Desulfovibrio desulfuricans: one gene and its partner. The protein of the gene in region 1 interacts with the protein of each later gene in a pairwise test. Links are inferred from orthologs where the notes say so. Each region holds a gene or a part of one and is shown on either strand. Other genes may lie near its edges. The genes, in order: NE637_RS04640 and priA.

What was found.
Region 2: the proteins of NE637_RS04640 (region 1) and priA interact in binary tests that used the Escherichia coli proteins (3 or more experiments, as listed by UniProt). The link is inferred for Desulfovibrio desulfuricans from one-to-one orthologs.

Annotation. Positions count from the first base shown.
Region 1 is NZ_JANFYZ010000003.1:48,821-52,131, forward strand. The notes cover bases 290-3,286. They hold NE637_RS04640 (single-stranded DNA-binding protein), read left to right. Parts: upstream 290-1,507; coding sequence 1,508-2,065; downstream 2,066-3,286. Other genes in these bases: NE637_RS04630 (biotin attachment protein), read left to right, coding at 380-1,030; NE637_RS04635 (hypothetical protein), read left to right, coding at 1,135-1,473; sat (sulfate adenylyltransferase), read left to right, coding at 2,559-3,286. In the rest of the region: NE637_RS04625 (acetyl-CoA carboxylase carboxyl transferase subunit alpha/beta), read left to right, coding at 1-238; more of sat, read left to right, coding at 3,287-3,311. UniProt on the Escherichia coli protein: Plays an important role in DNA replication, recombination and repair. Binds to ssDNA and to an array of partner proteins to recruit them to their sites of action during DNA metabolism. Acts as a sliding platform that migrates on DNA via reptation.
Region 2 is NZ_JANFYZ010000002.1:132,212-135,566, reverse strand. The notes cover bases 136-3,176. They hold priA (replication restart helicase PriA), read left to right. Parts: upstream 136-485; coding sequence 486-2,867; downstream 2,868-3,176. Other genes in these bases: NE637_RS03245 (OmpP1/FadL family transporter), read left to right, coding at 2,998-3,176; galU (UTP--glucose-1-phosphate uridylyltransferase GalU), read left to right, coding at 136-395. In the rest of the region: more of galU, read left to right, coding at 1-135; more of NE637_RS03245, read left to right, coding at 3,177-3,355.

The DNA of each region.
Region 1 (3,311 bases):
GGCCAGCTTCCTCGGCTGCTCGCCCTACCAGTTCGCGGTGCGCTCGTCCAACATCGGCTTTGCCGGGCCGGGCGTTATCAAGGAAACCACGGGCATGGACATCCCGCCCAAGTATCACCGCTCGTACCGCGCCCTTTCGCGCGGGCACATTCAGGGCATATGGGACAGAAGGGAAGTGCGCGCCAACCTCAAGCAGGCCCTGCTGACCATTGGCGGCAGAAACCTGTATTACAGATAGCGCCCCACTGCGTAGAAAAACAACAAGTATTCCGAGTGACGCGGCGGCCGGGAACAGTCCGGTCGCCATGCGCCGGAGGTTTGGGGGCAGCAGCCCCACCAGCCGGAGCGTCGCCAATATATAACGTTAACGGACCCAAGCATGATAAACATATCTGCACTGCTGGACGAAATAAAGGCTTCGCCCTACCGCGAAATAGTCATCAGCACGCCCCACACGGGCAAGGTGACCTTTGCTGGCATAAAACAGGGCGACAAAGTGGTAGGCCCGCAGGGCCAGTGGAAGGAAAAGCCCGGAACGCTCATTGCCACGCTTGAGCGCGAACGCAATCCCAAATCCATCTGCGCCAACGAAAAAGGCGAGATCAGCCTTCTGCACACAGAGCTTGAAGGCGCATTTGTGGAGGCAGGTACCCCCCTTGCCGTGGTGCGCCACATGCTCACCCGCGCAGAGGTGGAACGCATCCTGCTCAAAAAAGCCCTGCATCTTTTTGTTGCGCCCGAGCGGGCCAAGTACTACTTCACACCAGAGGTGGACAAAAAAATCCGCGCGGCTGATTCACAGTCGGTGGCCGTGCGCGAAGGCATGGAACTGCTCATCATGTCGCGCATGAAGCGCGAGGTGCCGCTGGTCTATACGGGGCCTGCGGGCGTTATCTATGCCGTCTACTTCACCTATAACGAGAACATCGACGCCGGAGCGCCCCTCATTGGCGTATGCCCGCAGGATCAGCTTCCCGCCATTCAGGAAGTCATCATGCGTGTGCAGACCGAATGGACTGAAAAAGACTAGGCTCTCCTGCCAGCACAGGCCGTTGGCCCTGCGCACGCTGCCGCAAGCAGCGAGCCTGGGCGCGGCAAACTCGCATATGGGCGGCCCGCCGCCAAGGAGCACCTATGGGCAATGCACTGCAAATCCGCGTGAGCGCCGTCACCTGGAACGAAGACCTGCTGGAAAAACTCTGGCCCAAACTTACAGAGCTGGCTTTCAGCGTTCCCATCAAGCACGAAAAGCACGGAGTGCTTGAAATGGTGCGCGCGCTGGATGAAGGATTGCAGTTTTTGCCCTGGTCGCCAGCCCGCCGCAAGGCCCTTGGCCCCGGCATTCTTGAAGCCGCAAGGCTCAAGGCCGAACTGGAAGCGGCCCTTGCCGAATGGCAGCCGCGCGAAGCCAACAAATTGAGCGACGCCATTGAAGACGTGCTGGATCAGCTCGAAAAGGCGTTTGTAGCCTGAGTCTGAAACTCGAATACCACCTTGGAGCATCACCATGCTGAATAAAGTAATGATTATTGGCCGTCTGGGCCGCGACCCCGAGCTGCGGTACACCCAGAGTGGTTCGCCCGTTGCCACCCTGAATGTCGCCACCGATGAATCCTACACCGACCGTGACGGCAACAAGGTGGATCGCACTGAATGGCACCGCGTTTCTGTTTTTCAGCGTCAGGCGGAAAACTGCGCCAACTTTCTTGCCAAGGGCAGCCTGATCTACGTGGAAGGCAGCCTGCAAACCCGCAAATGGCAGGATCAGCAGGGCCAGGATCGCTATACCACAGAAATCAAGGCCCAGCGCGTGCAGTTTCTTGACCGCAAGGGCGGCGATGCCCCCCGCGAAGGCGGCGGTGGCCGTGGCTTTGAAGACGACTACGGCGCGCCCGCTGCCTCTGCGGCTCCGCGCGGCAATGCCCCTCGCGGCGGCCAGGGTGCGCAGGGCGGACGCGGCGGTAATGCCCCCCAGGGTGGCAGCCGCAAGCCTCAGCCCATGGACGACGATCTCGGCCCGGCCTTTCCTTCCGAAGCCTCCAACATGGACGATGTGCCGTTCTAGGGGCTGATTCCCTCTCCGAGTAATAACCGCAAGGCGTGGATGCTGCATCCACGCCTTTTTTGTTGATTCAGGTTTGCCACAGGTCTCGGCATCGAGGTTGAGAAAAATTTCCCCCAGTCAGCAAATTTCTATCCAGGCAAACAGTCTTTCGCCGTATTTCGCTGCCCGCAAGCAATCACGCCAGTTCGCGCAACATAGCCTAGCAAAAGACTTTGCGAAAAAAAGCGCACTTTCACATGTTTTTTCGGGTTCAGGCACATTTTTATTGTGAATCCCCCTTCTCTTTTTGCGCGATTCAGCGTATAGGTATCAGTGAATTTTCCGTATTACCCGCAGTGGCTGTGGTTTTTTTGGCGAGTAGTCAGGAAAAGTTTTAAGAGGTAGTTGACTTTTTGTTAGATTATTCACAAGATGCGAACTGAACGCTGCCCTTCCGCATGGCGACGCGGCCACGGAAGGATGCCCACATAACTAAAACACGGAGGATTTCGCAATGTCCAAGCTGGTAGCTCCTCATGGCGGTAAGGGTCTGGTCTGTTGCCTTCTGGAAGGTAAGGCCTTGGATGACGAGAAGAAAAAAGCCGCAGGCCTGAAGCAGATCGAGATTTCTTCCCGCGCCAAGGGCGACCTGATCATGATGGGCATTGGCGGTTTCTCGCCTCTGAACGGCTTCATGAACAAGGCCAACTGGAAGAGCGTCTGCGAAAAGATGACCCTTTCTGACGGCACCTTCTGGCCCGTGCCCGTTACCCTTGATGTTCCCGCTGCTGACGCCAAGGCCCTCAAGGTCGGCGAAGAAGTGGCCCTGGTTCGCAAAGGCGAAATCATGGCTACCATGAAGGTCGAAGAAGTCTATGAAATGACCGAAGCCGACAAGAAGTGGGAATGCGAACTGGTGTTCAAGGGCACTGGCCCTGACTCCGAAAAGTTCTGGGAAGTGGCCCCCAACGACCACCCCGGCGTGAAGATGGTTCTGGCTCAGAACGAATTCAACGTTGCCGGTACCGTTAAGGTTCTTTCGCAGGGCGAATTCCCCGAAAAGTTCCCCGGCGTGTACATGACCCCTGCTCAGCTGCGCGCCAAGATGGACGAACGCGGCTGGCAGAAGGTTGCCGCTCTTCAGCTGCGCAACCCCATGCACCGCTCGCATGAATACCTGGCCAAGATCGGCGTGGAAGTTTGCGACGGCGTGGTTATCCACTCCCTCGTGGGCTCCCTGAAGCCCGGCGACATCCCCGCCGAAGTG
Region 2 (3,355 bases), on another replicon or contig:
TGGAAGTACCGTGGGAGAAGGTCAGCCGCTACGGCATCATTGATGGCGATGAAGTGACCCCCGGCGTGTTCCGCGTCAAAAACATGGTGGAAAAACCCGCCCGTGAAGACGCGCCCTCGCGCATGGCTATTGTTGGCCGTTATGTGCTCACACCTGATATTTTTGACTATCTTGAAAAGGTCGAGCCAGGTCACGGCGGCGAAATCCAGCTTACCGACGCACTGCAGGCCATGGCTCAGGAAAGGGGCATGATGGCTGTGCGTATGTCCGGCATGCGCTTTGACGCTGGCGACTGGGCGGAATTTCTCACCGCCAACATCTACTTTGCCCTTCAGGACGAAGAACTGCGCTACGATCTGCTCAAGCTGCTCAAGAATTTTGTGCAGTTCCATTAAAACCCGCTGCACATACGTATTGCCCCAAGCCTCCTCTGGTTCGCCAGAGGAGGCTTGCCATTGGGGCCGTATTACGTAACTCTGCCCCACATGTACGCCACAGTCGCCCTGCTCACTCCGCCCTACGCCAGCCTTACCTACACGCTGCCGCCCGAATTTCCCGCCGATTTCTGGCAGCCCGGCTTGCGCGTGGCCGTGCCGCTGGGCCGGGGCGAGCGCACCGCCCTGCGCGCCGCAGTGCTTTTGCGCGTCAGCCCCACCGCCGACGTGCCGGAAGGCGTTGACTGCAAAAGCCTTGGCTGGCCGCTGGAAAACGCCCCCCTGCTCCCCGCTGTACTGCTGGAACTGGCTGAAGATCTGGCCCGCCGTCAGGGGCTGCACCCCGGTCATATTCTGGGGCATGTGCTGCCACAGGGGCTGCGCCTTGCACGGGTGCGGCTGCGCAATATTGAATCGGGCAAGGCTGTGGCCTGGACTCTGGCCCGCATCCGTGAAGCCCTGCCTGAACAGCGTCAGGCGCTCGCCGAGTCCCTTTGCAAAGGCACGGCCCGCATGCTGCCCCCCGGCACAGACGCCGCCAGCGAAGAATTTTGCCTGCTGCGCGTTGACCCGCCCTGGCCTGTGCGGCCCTCGGCCAAACGCCAGATTGAGGTTCTGGACTATCTGCACCAGCACGGCAGCGTGAGCCGCAGGCGGCTTGTGCAATCCCTCGGGCAGGCCGTAACCCCAGCCCTCCATACCCTGCTGGAAGCTGGGCACGTCAACCTAGCGCGAGACAACGGCGTTGACGATGATGACGCTCTGGACGCCACAGAGCAAAGCCTGTTGCCGCCCCCGCCTGCCCCCTTTGTCCTTAACGATGAGCAGGCACGTGCGCTTGAAAGCATGCTGGAGGCACTGCGGGCAGAGGAGGCTTCCTCCCGCCTGCTCTTTGGCGTGACCGGCAGCGGCAAAACAGCAGTATACCTTGAACTTGCCAAGGCCTGCCTTGCGGCGGGCAAAAGCGTCATGCTGCTCGCACCCGAGGTGGCTCTGGCCCACAAACTGCGGCGCGATGCCACCTGCGCGCTGCCCGATGCTCCGTTATTTTTCTACCACGGCTACCAGTCGCCCGCACGGCGGGAAGCGACCTTTCGCCAGATGGCGCAAAGCGACACCCCCTGCATCGTCGTGGGTACGCGTTCGGCATTGTTTCTGCCAGTGCCGCATCTGAACTGCATTGTGCTTGACGAAGAGCACGACGGCTCTTTCAAGCAGGACGAAAGCCTGGCCTATCAGGCCAAGGAAGTGGCATGGTTCCGTGTTGCCCAGGCAAAGGGGCTGCTGGTGCTTGGTTCTGCCACGCCAGACCTCAAGACCTTTTATGCTGCTGAAAACGGCCACCTGCCCATCCTGCGGCTGCCGCACCGCGTGGGCGGACGCGAGCTGCCGCCGGTGGAACTGGTGGACATCAGCGCCCTCGCGCCCGGCTCAACCAGCATGGACGGGCTGCTGGCCCCGCAGAGCGAGGCCGCACTGCGCGAGACCATTGAGCGCGGCGAGCAGGCCGTGGTGCTGCTCAACAGGCGCGGCTACGCCCCCCTGATGTACTGCCTTGACTGCAACCGCACCCTGCGCTGCCCGCACTGCGAAATTGGGCTCACCTACCACAAGGGACTGGAAAAACTCGTCTGCCACTATTGCGGCTATAGCCGCCCCTTTCCCTCGCCCTGCCCAGAGTGTGGCGGCATGAACTTTTTGCCCATGGGCGAAGGCACAGAACGCCTGGCCGAGCGCCTGAGCGTACTGGCCGGGGGGCCTGTGCTGCGGCTGGACAGGGACAGCACCCGCAGGCCCGGACGCATGGAAGAAATCCTGGCGGCCTTTTCCCGGCAGGAGGCCCCCATACTGGTGGGTACGCAAATGCTCTCCAAGGGGCATCACTTTCCGCTGGTGACGCTGGCCGTCATCGCGGATGCGGACCTTGGTCTGAATCTGCCGGACTACCGCGCCGCCGAGCGCACATTTCAACTGCTGGTGCAGTCTGCCGGGCGCGCTGGCAGGGGCGACAAGCCGGGCCGGGTGCTTATCCAGACGCGTGATGTGGAGCACTACTGCTGGCAGTACGTGCGCACCGCAGACTATGAGGGTTTTTATCAGGCGGAGCTTGCCAAACGGCGGCTGCGCCGTTACCCGCCCTTTGTGCGTCTGGCGCTCATTCGCATATCCTACGCGCTGAACGAACAGGGCGGCCCCCCTGCTCTCAACGATCTGGCTCTGGCCCTGCGCGGCAAGGCTGCGGAACTTGGCGTGCAGCTCCTTGGCCCCGCTCCCGCCCCACTGGCCCTGCTGCGTGGGCGTAAACGTTTTACATGTTTGATAAAAGGGCAGGACTGGCAGGCTCTGCGCTCGCTCTATTTCTTTGCTTTGTCACAAAAAGCTTCAAGACACTTGCGACTTTTCCTTGACCTTGATCCGATAAATATGTTGTGACAGCCCATTACTGTTGTCGAGGGCGGCCATACAGCCGCGTCCGTTTCTGCGACATCACAACCGTACCAGCGTACTAAGGTATGCCGGGATGGGCTGTTGTGCGCTTTTTTTGCATCTTAGTGGAGGGGTGATGAAGGTTTTTCGTGCTGTATGTCTGGCGCTGGCTCTGGTGGCCTGCTGCGCGCCCGTAGCCTGGGGCGAAGGTTTCTCCCTGAATGAATGGAGCGCCAGAGGTGTTTCCCTGGCTGGCGGCATGGTGGGCCGCGCTGATGATGTTTCGGCCATTGCGTATAATGCCGCAGGCATTACGCAACTGCCCGGCACCCGCACGATGGGCGGCTTTGCCCTCATCAGCCCTTCTGGCGGTATTTCCACCAGTTATGGTAGCCGCGAAACCTCGACCTACACGAAGCCCGCCCTCTGGAATGCTCCGCACGCCTATCTGAGCCACCAGCTCAGCGACAACGCATGGGTCGGTCTGGGCGTTT